DNA from 3 places in the Brachybacterium avium genome. Region 1 is predicted to be linked to each of the others. Evidence: predicted binding sites of a transcription regulator. Region 1 holds the regulator's gene; each other region holds the start of a gene.
What was found. The regulator LexA, encoded in region 1, represses DNA repair genes until DNA is damaged. The targets are predictions, from matches to a motif close to TCGAACANNTGTTCGA.
Positions count from the first base shown of each region.

Region 1 (3,272 bases):
TCCCCGATCATGATGTCGTGGTCTTCGACGAGGCGCACGATCTCTCCCCACGCGTCACCAGCGCCGTCACGGATGTGCTGAGCCCCGGCATGCTGCGCGGCACCGTCCGCGACCTGCGGGGGATCGGTGTGGCGGGGACAGCTCTCGATGACGCCTCGGAGGAGCTGCGTGAATCTCTCGAGCTCGCCACGGACGGGCGGGTCATCGGTGAGCTGCCCGAGCGGCTCGCCGATGCGGTCACCCAGCTGCGGGTCGAGGCGCGCACGGCGCATTCCGATGCGAAGGACGCCGGTGACGACTCCACCGCGGGTGCCCGCAAGACCGTCCGCGCGAATCTGCAGGAGATCATCGATGTCTGTGAGCGCCTGACCGCACCGGGGGAGGATGACGTGGTCTCGATCTCGCACTCACCGGCGACCGGGCGCTCCAGCATCCAGGTAGCGCCGCTCAGCGTCGCGGCGGCGATGCGCGGAGCGATCCTCGAGGAGCGCACGGCAGTGCTCACCTCTGCCACTCTCGCGCTCGGTGGCCGCTTCGAACCGGCGGCCGGTGAGGTCGGCCTGGCCCGCCGCGACCGGGTGGCGGAGGACGAGCTGCCGGCCTCCGGGAACTCGAGCGCGTGGGCGGGGCTCGATGTGGGCAGCCCGTTCGAGTACCGCCGCCAGGGGATCCTCTACACCGCCCGGCACCTCCCGGCGCCGGGGCGGGACGGCCCCTCCGCAGCGATGCTGGACCATCTCACCGAGCTGGTGGAGGCCTCGCGCGGGGGAGCGCTGTGCCTGTTCTCCTCGCGCCGCGGCGCGGAGGTCGCGGCCGAGCATGTGCGTGCCCGGCTGGATCTGACGATCGCCGTGCAGGGCGAGGACTCCATGGCGAATCTGGTGCGGACCTTCCGCGAGGAGGAGGATGCGAGCCTCTTCGGCACCCTCACCCTGTGGCAGGGGGTGGACGTCTCCGGCAGGTCGCTGCGGCTGGTCACCATCGACCGGATCCCGTTCCCGCGCCCGGATGATCCGTTGACCGCGGCCCGGCAGGAACGGATCGGACGCCACGGCGGCAACGGCTTCATGTCGATCTCCGCCCAGCATGCCGCGCTGCTGCTCGCCCAGGGGGCCGGGCGCCTCATCCGCTCCGATCAGGACCGCGGGATGGTCGCGGTGCTGGATCCGCGCCTGGCGACCGCGCGGTACGGGAGCTTCCTGCGGGAGTCCATGCCGCCGCTGTGGCCGACGGCGGATCCGGAGGCCGCTCTGGCAGCGCTGCGCCGACTCGCGGACGCCTGAGCGCCCCGACCTCACCGGCAGGGGCGGGCTGTGGTCAGACGGCCCGCAGGACCGCCACGATCTTCCCGAGGATCTCGGCATGATCACCGAGGATCGGGGCGAAGGCCGGGTTGTGGGGCATCAGCCAGACGTGGTCGTCACGCTGCACGAAGGTCTTGACCGTGGCCTCGCCGTCGATCATGGCGGCCACGATCTCGCCCTTCTCCGCAGTGCTCTGTGAGCGCACGACCACCCAGTCGCTGTCGCAGATGGCCGCGTCGATCATCGAATCCCCGACCACCTGGAGCAGGAAGAGGTCCCCGTCGCCCACCAGGCGCTGGGGCAGGGTGAAGACGTCCTCGACGTGCTCCTCGGCGGTGATCGGAGCGCCGGCGGCGATCCGGCCCACCAGCGGCACGGCCACCGAATTGGGAGTGATCTCGGGCTCGGGCGACGGGCTCGGCGGGGCCGGGGCATCGTCCGCATCGGGCATCACCACCTCCATCGCGCGCGGTCGCTTGGGGTCGCGGCGCAGGAAGCCCTTGCGTTCGAGGGACTGCAGCTGGTGGGCGACCGAGGAGGACGAGGTCAGCCCGACGGCATCACCGATCTCTCGCATCGTGGGCGGGTAGCCGTGCGCGGCGACCGCCTCGTTGATCGTCTCCAGGATCAGCCGCTGGCGACGGGTGAGGACCGCGGTGCGCTCATCAGCCGGGGCATCGCCGCGGGCCGGGATCGGCTGGGGGGTGCTCGGCGTCATCGTGCGGCCTCCTGGCGTCGTCTGTCGGACCCATGCGGTTCCGTTGTCCTGTCACCCAGCGTAGGGCGGCACGCCGCAGAAGCCAAACATGTGTTCGATGCTGCTGTTGCGTGTCGCGAGCGACTGGGGTTACAGTCGCACATACATTCGATCGAACAGGAGTTCGGATATGCGTACCGATATTGCCACGGCCCTTCCCTTCCCGTCGCAGGGCACGCCTCGTCGCGAGGCCGCCGCCCGAGCACGCGTTCGACTCGAGCCGACGCGTCGCGGTCGCCTGCTCGTCACGGTGCTCGCCTTCGTGCTCGGTCTGCTGGTGGCCGCTGCCGTACTGCTGTCGGTCGACCTGCCGGCGATGGCGGGCACCGAGAGCGAGCAGCCCCTCACCGTGACCGTCGAAACCGGAGACACCCTGTGGGGCTATGCCGACCAGTACGCGCCGGAGGGCATGAGTGCGCAGGAGTTCGTCGCCCAGGCGCGACTGCACAATCAGCTTCCCACCGGTCGCATCACCGCAGGTCAGGAGATCCAGCTTCCCGTCCTGGGCGGCGAGACCCGCTGAGCGGCTGAAAGGCCGGTATTCTGGGCGGATGCACTGTCCGTTCTGTCGCCATCCCGATTCCCGCGTCGTCGACTCCCGCACGTCCGACGACGGCGCGACGATTCGCCGCCGGCGCCAGTGCCCCAACTGCTCCCGACGCTTCTCCACCTCGGAGACGGCCTCCCTCTCCGTGCTCAAGCGCTCGGGTGTCAGCGAGCCGTTCAGCCGGGCCAAGGTGATCTCGGGGGTGCGCAAGGCCTGTCAGGGCCGGCCGGTCAGCGATGACCAGCTGGCGATGCTCGCCCAGCGGGTCGAGGAGAGCATCCGTTCCAGCGGCCTCGCAGAGATCGATGCCCACCAGGTGGGACTCACGATCCTGCAGCCGCTCCAGGAGCTGGACGTGATCGCGTACCTGCGCTTCGCGAGCGTCTACCGGGGCTTCGATTCGCTCGAGGATTTCGAGGCGGCGATCGCGCGCCTGCGCGCCGAGGCGCCGCAGGGCGAGGACCCCGTGGGGACGCCGACCGCCTGAGGTCGCCCGGCGAGCGGCAGATCGTGTCCGATGACACACCGCCCAGGCGGTTTCCTCCCACATCTCGGATTTGGTGCGGAGGCTCCCGCGGATATGCATAAGATATCCCTCGTGCGCTCACGCAGCGCACACCTGATCGGCGGTCGTGGAGGGGAAGCCACGGCCGCCGATCCCTGT
Region 1 covers NZ_CP022316.1:2,963,926-2,967,197, forward strand. Annotated here, with positions in the region: gene CFK39_RS13285 (ATP-dependent DNA helicase) at 1-1,283, shown strand, start outside; gene lexA (transcriptional repressor LexA) at 1,318-2,022, opposite strand; gene CFK39_RS13295 (LysM peptidoglycan-binding domain-containing protein) at 2,192-2,584, shown strand; gene nrdR (transcriptional regulator NrdR) at 2,613-3,095, shown strand.

Region 2 (3,272 bases), 850 kb from region 1:
GGCGGTGGCGAACTCGGTGCCGAGGCCCCGGCCGTGGACCGTGGGATCGAGGACCCATCCCAGCTCGGCCTGCTGCCCGGCGGCCCGCTCCTTCATGTCGGTCTGGGACCAGGCGTCCTGCCGGTCGACCTTGCCGACGGCGACGACCGTGCCCTCGTGCAGGCCGACGACGGCGGATCCGAGCGTGCGGACCCAGTGCTCCTGGTGCTCCGCGAGGGTGGGACTCAGCGTGGTGGTCCATTCCTGGACCTCGGGCATCCGGTACCAGGGCCAGATGGCCGCGGCATCCTCTTCCCGACCCGGGCGCAGCTCGAGGCGGTCGGTGTGCAGGGGCCAGTCGAGCTCGGCGAGTGCGGGTATCATCGGTGCAGGGTATCGCCGCAGGCACTGCTGCGCAGAGCGGCACGGCGGTGATCAGTATGGCGGTGGTCCCTGGCCGGGCAGGGGTGTCAGCGGCGGTGGGCCGGGATCGTCGGCCTCGTCGTACTCGGTGCGTGAGTAGTAATCGATCAGGTGGCATCCCCACCGGTATGCCTCAGCCTGGTCGGCGTCCTCGGCCCGCGACTCGTCGAAGGCACCGGTGCTGATCATCGCCTCGAACTCGAGCTCATCGCCGTATCGCTGCCAGGCGGCCCGGAGGCGGTCGGCGAGCTCGCGGGTGACCAGGTCGGTGTTCGCCGCGACGTCGCAGACCGCAGTATCGGCGAGCCGCCAGCGGGTCGCCCCGGTCTCGCGCTCGCGCACGGGGTCGAGCAGGCCTGCTGACTTCATCCGATGGTGGCGGCGACACAGGCGATGCAGGTTCTCGATGCTGGTCGGCCCGCCGTGGGTGGGGGCCTCGAGATCGAACTCCTCGATGTGGTCCATCTCGCCGACGGTCATGACGTTGCGGCTGCAGCCGGGGACCGCGCAGACGGGGTCGATCAGTCGGAGATTCTCGGCCATCGCCGCGGAGGGGCGGTAGGTGCGTGAGGCGGAGGGCAGGTACTCCCCCGTGACGGGATCCGTGAGCACGCGCTCGAAGGTCGGCGCCTTGGCGGCCAGCTCGCGCGCCATGCGGGGCGGGATCGGGATCGTGCCGTCCAGGGTCGCAGGCGCGTTCGAGCGCCCGAGGAGGGTCAGCACCGGAACCACGAGGGAGAGTCGGAAAGCGGGGTCCGGCACCTGGACGGCCCCGGTATCGAGCTGCGAGCGGACCGCGATCGCGTACTGCAGGGCCGAGAGCGACAGCTGGCGTCCTTCCCGAGCGGCCACCCCATCGAGGTCGAAGGCGATCGGTGCTCCGGTGTCGAGGGCGCGGCGCTGGGCATCCTGGACTGCGCGGGCGGCGGCGTCGAGCCGCTGACCGAAGGCGGAGATCTCGGGGATCGGCCCACGGATCATGAGGCAGGCGGTGCCGTCACCGTCGGAGGACGGCGCGAGGGACACCGAGCGCTGCTCCTGCGGGGTCTCCTGCACGGCAGCGCGCCCAAACCAGACGACGAGAGCGTGCAGCTCGCGGTAGAAGCGCTCGACGTCGATCGACTCGAGCTGCCATGCGGCGACCCGCTCGTCGACCTGACGCCGCTGGTGCGGTGACAGGCGCAGCACGCTGCGGATCAGCCATTCGAACCATTCGACGGGCAGGGCCCCCTCTCCCACCCGCGCGAAGCAGGAGGGCAGGTCAGTGAGGGCGACGTGGGCGTCGCGCAGCCGGTCCTCGCCGCGCGTGAGCTTGGTGCGCAGTCCTACCGCGGCGGCCAGGGCGTGGAGCGCCTTCTCATCGTGCTCGTCGTCCTCCGACCACAGGGAGGCGAGGTCTCGCATCTCCGCCACGAAGAGGGCGGCGTGCTCCTCGCGGCGCCGTTGGAAGATGCGCAGCACAGTCGCGGACTCCGGCGTGCGAGGGGTGACCTCGGCACGGTCGACGAGAGATTCCACGGTGAGCGGGGTGCGCGCCTCCACAGGCTTGCGGGGAGGTTCCCCGTAGCGGGCCCTGGAGCCCCTCGACGCAGTCGGGACGGAGGAGGGGTCGGCGCGATGCTCCATGACGCCCCCTTCGTGACCTCGATGTCGATCCACCGCTCCGTCCGCTCCACGGACCGTTCGCGATATCTACGTGATTCACTTTAGAACACACGATCGGCTAACGCCAGGGGATGCGAGCATTCTCGACGAAAATGTGGATAACCGAGGAGTGTGGAGGAATGTTCAGCTTTCCACAGGGAACACACATATTGTGGATACTCGCAGGTCAACTCCGCCGACGACCGGTCTCGGCAACGCCCCGCTTTACGCATTCGCTGCACGAGCGGTGGCAATTCGCCAGCTCATCGCACACACGGTGAGATATGCACATTGTTTTGGACGATGCAAGCCGCGGCTGAGAATTGTGGACAGAGCCTGTCATTGCACGACGACCGAGCGAACGGGAGACCCGGCCTCTCAGGCCGGGCCGCCGAACTGCAGCACGGTCTCGCCATAGGGCTTGGTGCCGTCGTCGGCCCACCCCTGCGGCCATTCGAGCGGGCGGGTGCGCGAGGAGCGCTCCACGACGATCAGCGCGTCGTCGGCCAGTGCGGGGTGCAGGGTAATGAGCATCTGCTCGAGCGCCTCGGTGGGGACGTCATAGGGCGGATCGAGGAAGACGAGGTCGGCGGAGGGCACCGCAGGATCGGCGGTGTGCTGAGCAGCGAGCTGGCCGGAGACGCTCGCCGCTTTCCCCGAGCGGATCTCCGTGCGATCCGTCAGCCCGAGCTCCGCAGCGGTGCGGCGCAGCTGCCTGGCGGTCGGGCCGTGCAGCTCGACCAGCAGGGCGTGCTCGGCGCCGCGGGAGAGCGCCTCGAAGGCGAGCGCGCCGGTGCCCGCATAGAGGTCGAGCACCCGGGCGCCGGCAAGGGCGCCCCAGCCCTCGAGACGGTTGAACAGGGCCTCGCGGACCTTGTCCGAGGTGGGGCGGGTGCCCGCGCCGGGCGGCCCGGGGATAGTGCGGCCCCCGAGTTGGCCTGCGACGATGCGCGGCATGTCAGCTCCTCTCCACGTCGGGGTCGGCATCCCGCAGGCGGTCCGCGATGGCGCCTGCGAGAGCGGGATGGTCGGCGAGCTCGGGGTCGGCGGCGATGACCGCGAAGGCATCCTCCCGCGCCTGCTCGATGGCGCGGGCATCGCGCATCACGTCCAGGTGCTTGAGGGTGCGCTGCAGGCCCGACTGCTCCTCCCCCACCAGATCGCCGGCGCCGCGGCGGCGCAGGTCGAGCTCGGCGAGTGCGAAGCCGTCGACCGCGTCGGCGATG
Region 2 covers NZ_CP022316.1:354,770-358,041, forward strand. Annotated here, with positions in the region: gene CFK39_RS01620 (GNAT family N-acetyltransferase) at 1-363, opposite strand, end outside; gene CFK39_RS01625 (HNH endonuclease signature motif containing protein) at 415-1,920, opposite strand; gene rsmD (16S rRNA (guanine(966)-N(2))-methyltransferase RsmD) at 2,425-3,003, opposite strand; gene CFK39_RS01635 (ATP-dependent DNA helicase RecG) at 3,005-3,272, opposite strand, start outside.
Region 2: a site for LexA is predicted at 2,110-2,125, ahead of CFK39_RS01625 (HNH endonuclease signature motif containing protein). Genes of this name have one in related genera too.

Region 3 (3,272 bases), 290 kb from region 1:
ACCGACGCCGAGCGGGAGGCGGTGTTCGCCGTCGTCGACGCCGCCTTCGCCCAGCGGCGCAAGACGCTGCGGGCCGCGCTGGCCGGCTGGGCGGGCTCCGCGGCGCGATCCGAGGAGATCCTGCGCAGCGCCGGCATCGACCCGGGCGCCCGCGGCGAGACCCTGGGCATCGAGGAGTTCCGCGCGATCGCCCAGGCGGAGAGGGAGATCTGCTGATGCCGCCCGCGCGCCGGCGGGTGGTCGTGCGCGCCCCCGGGAAGATCAACCTCTCCCTGGGGGTCGGCGCCGTCGATGACCGCGGCTACCACGCCCTGGCCACCGTGTTCCAGGCGGTGGATCTCTACGAGACGATCAGCGCCACCCGAGCCGACGGGATGAGCCTCGAGGTCCATTCCGAGGTGCCGGGGGAGATGCCGCTGGACGAGTCCAACCTGGCCCTGCGAGCGGCGGAGCTGCTGCGCACCGAGTTCGATCTCCGTGACGGCGCCGCGCTCCACATCCACAAGCAGGTCCCGATCGCGGGGGGCATGGGAGGGGGGTCGGCCGATGCCGCCGCCACCCTGGTCGCCCTGGATCGACTCTGGGGCCTGGGGCTGGGCAGTGATGGCCTGCGGCAGCTCGGCTCCCGGCTCGGTGCCGACGTGCCCTTTGCGATGCTCGGTCACACGGCGCTCGGCCGGGGCAACGGCGCGGATCTCACCACGGTGCTCACCCACGGGGAGTGGACCTGGCTGCTCGCCGTCCCCGGTGGTCATCTCTCCACCCCCGAGGTGTTCCGCCGGTTCGACGAGATCGCCGCCAGTGGCGGGCGCACCCCGGCCACGCAACCCACGATCGACGAGCGTCAGCTCCAGGCCCTCAGCGGCGGCAATGTCGAGCTGCTCGCCGACACCCTGCACAACGACCTGCAGGCCGCCGCCTTCGCCCTGCACCCGGGGCTGGAGCCCGTCGTCGAGGCCGCTGAGCAGCATGGCGCCCTGGCGGCGCTGGTCAGCGGCTCGGGCCCGACGGTCGCGGTGCTGGTGGAGGGCGAGGCGCAGGCCCGCTCGATCGCGGCCGGGCTGATGAGCGAGGCGCTGGTGGAGTCGTGCCTGGTGGCCCGGGGGTCCGCGCCGGGAGCGAGCGTGCTCGAGGAGGAGTGACTCCGCGATCCCCGGTGTCGGAGGGCTCGGTCTTCCTGCGGTGGATGGCCGGAATCGCGACCACCGGCCCGACCTCTCTCATCGGACGTGCCGAACCTCCCCGAAGAGACGACGACGGGTGAGCGCCCCGGAGGAGTCGGCGAGGGCGCGGCCGCGATGTCCGGGGCTCCGCCGAAATGTCTCGGTGCGCTGGCAGGAGGCGATTCAGGAATGTCTGCGCGGGATCTCTCCACTCTTCCCGAACGGATTGCTGAGGCTGCTGGGTGGCGTCATTTCGTGGGAGGGACAGATGTGACCTCATGAGCCCTGCGGAATGTTCAGTAGCGGTGTGCGCGGACTGCACAGAGGGGTGCTCTTGCCGGCGCTGAGCACATGGGTGGCAGACGGGGGATCGCGGACCCTCGGCGACCCGCCCCCGGAGGGTCAGGTCTCGCTCCTTCTGCCGATCCTGCTCCTGTGCATGCTCTGACGTGCACATCGTCCCCACGCCGGCTGCGCTCTCGCTCGCGATAGAGGCTCGCGGCCGGTCGCGCCGTCGCCCCTCGAAGACTCCTCGGGACTCGTGCGAGACGCAGCATTCGAGGGGCTTCTGCGTGGTCACCTGAACGTTGAGGGGTGGTAGGGGCGAATCACCTTTCCTCCCCAGTGGAGGTTATCCACAATGAGCAGCTACTCATGAGTAGGATCCACAGAGATCTTCCCTTCATCGAATCTCTGTGCGAAAATATGAGGCATGGCACGTGAATCGTACGAGGGCGAGGAAGCACCGGGAGCCGGTCACGACGCTCCCGGGATCGTGCCGTTGCGTGCGACCTCGGGGAGCGGTCCCGAGGGGTCGATCGCGGCGTCGGTGGGGCCCGGAGTGCGCAGCGCGCTCTCGATCGACGCAGGTGTCGGCGAGCTCCGGATCGGTGACGTCGACGTGGCTGCGGCGCGCACCGTGCTCGCCCGGCTCGGGGCCGACGGCGCCCCCTCGCTGGATCGGCTGTCGGCCACGGAGGCGATCGCAGTGCTGTCCGGGCTCCAGGAGCTGTCCGGGGCGGTGGCCGCGGTCCAGGCACGGGCGCTGATCCGGTTGGAGGAGGCGGTCACGGAGGACTGCCGGCGTCGTGAGGAGACGCCGAAGCAGGCGCTGAAGATCGCACGGTCCGAGGTCTCGACGGCGCTGAAGCAGTCCCGGTCCTGCGCCGGTCAGTCGATGGCCACCTGCCGTCGTCTCGTCCGCTCGATGCCCGGCATGCTCACCGCGCTCGCCCGCGGGCAGATCGTGCCCGGCTCCGCGCACAGGGTGGGGCGCACGATGGCGCCGGCGAGCCCCGAGCAACGCGCGCAGGTCGATCAGATCCTCACCGCCCACCTGCCCTACCTCGAGGACTGCGGTCCGGAGGAATGGGGCGGGGAGGCGGAGAAGGTGCTGCACGGCCTGGATCCGGACGGCGCCGCTGAACGACATCGCACGGCGAAGAGGGACCGCAGCGTCACCGTGCGCCGCGGTGAGCACGGCATGTGCACTGTCACCGCGCGCCTGGCCGGGCTCGACGGCGCCCGCCTCCGCAAAGGGCTCTCGATCGCTGCGGAGAAGGCCCGCGCTCATGGTGATCGGCGGGGCCATCAGCAGATCATGGCGGACCTCTTCGCCGACGCACTGATCGGCCGCGGCGAGGGGATCGATCCGTCCACGCTGGAGATCGGCGTGATCATCACCGACCGCTCCCTCCTCGCCCCCGATCACGCCGATGCCGCCACCATCGAGGGCTACGGCGCGGTGCCCTTCGAGCACATCCGCGAGGAGATGCGCGAGGCGATGACGCCCGTCGAGGAGGATCCGGAGCTCGTGATGACCCTGCGCCGGCTCTATACCGACCCGGAGGACGGCCAGCTCGTCGCTGTCGAATCCACTGCCCGCAGCTTCCCGCCGGCGCTCGCCCGCTTCCTCCGGTTCGCCCACCAGACCTGCCGTGCGCCCCACTGCGATGCGAGCATCCGCCAGAACGACCACATCGTCCCGTGGTCGCAGGGTGGCCCCACCTCCCTGGACAACGGCAACGGACTCTGCGCCGCGGACAACCAGAAGGAGGAGTCCGGGCAGAGGGCACGCGTCGTCCGTGACGAGAACGGGAAGCGCCGCAC
Region 3 covers NZ_CP022316.1:3,250,775-3,254,046, forward strand. Annotated here, with positions in the region: gene rsmA (16S rRNA (adenine(1518)-N(6)/adenine(1519)-N(6))-dimethyltransferase RsmA) at 1-216, shown strand, start outside; gene CFK39_RS14580 (4-(cytidine 5'-diphospho)-2-C-methyl-D-erythritol kinase) at 216-1,142, shown strand; gene CFK39_RS14585 (HNH endonuclease signature motif containing protein) at 1,876-3,272, shown strand, end outside.
Region 3: a site for LexA is predicted at 1,849-1,864, ahead of CFK39_RS14585 (HNH endonuclease signature motif containing protein). Genes of this name have one in related genera too.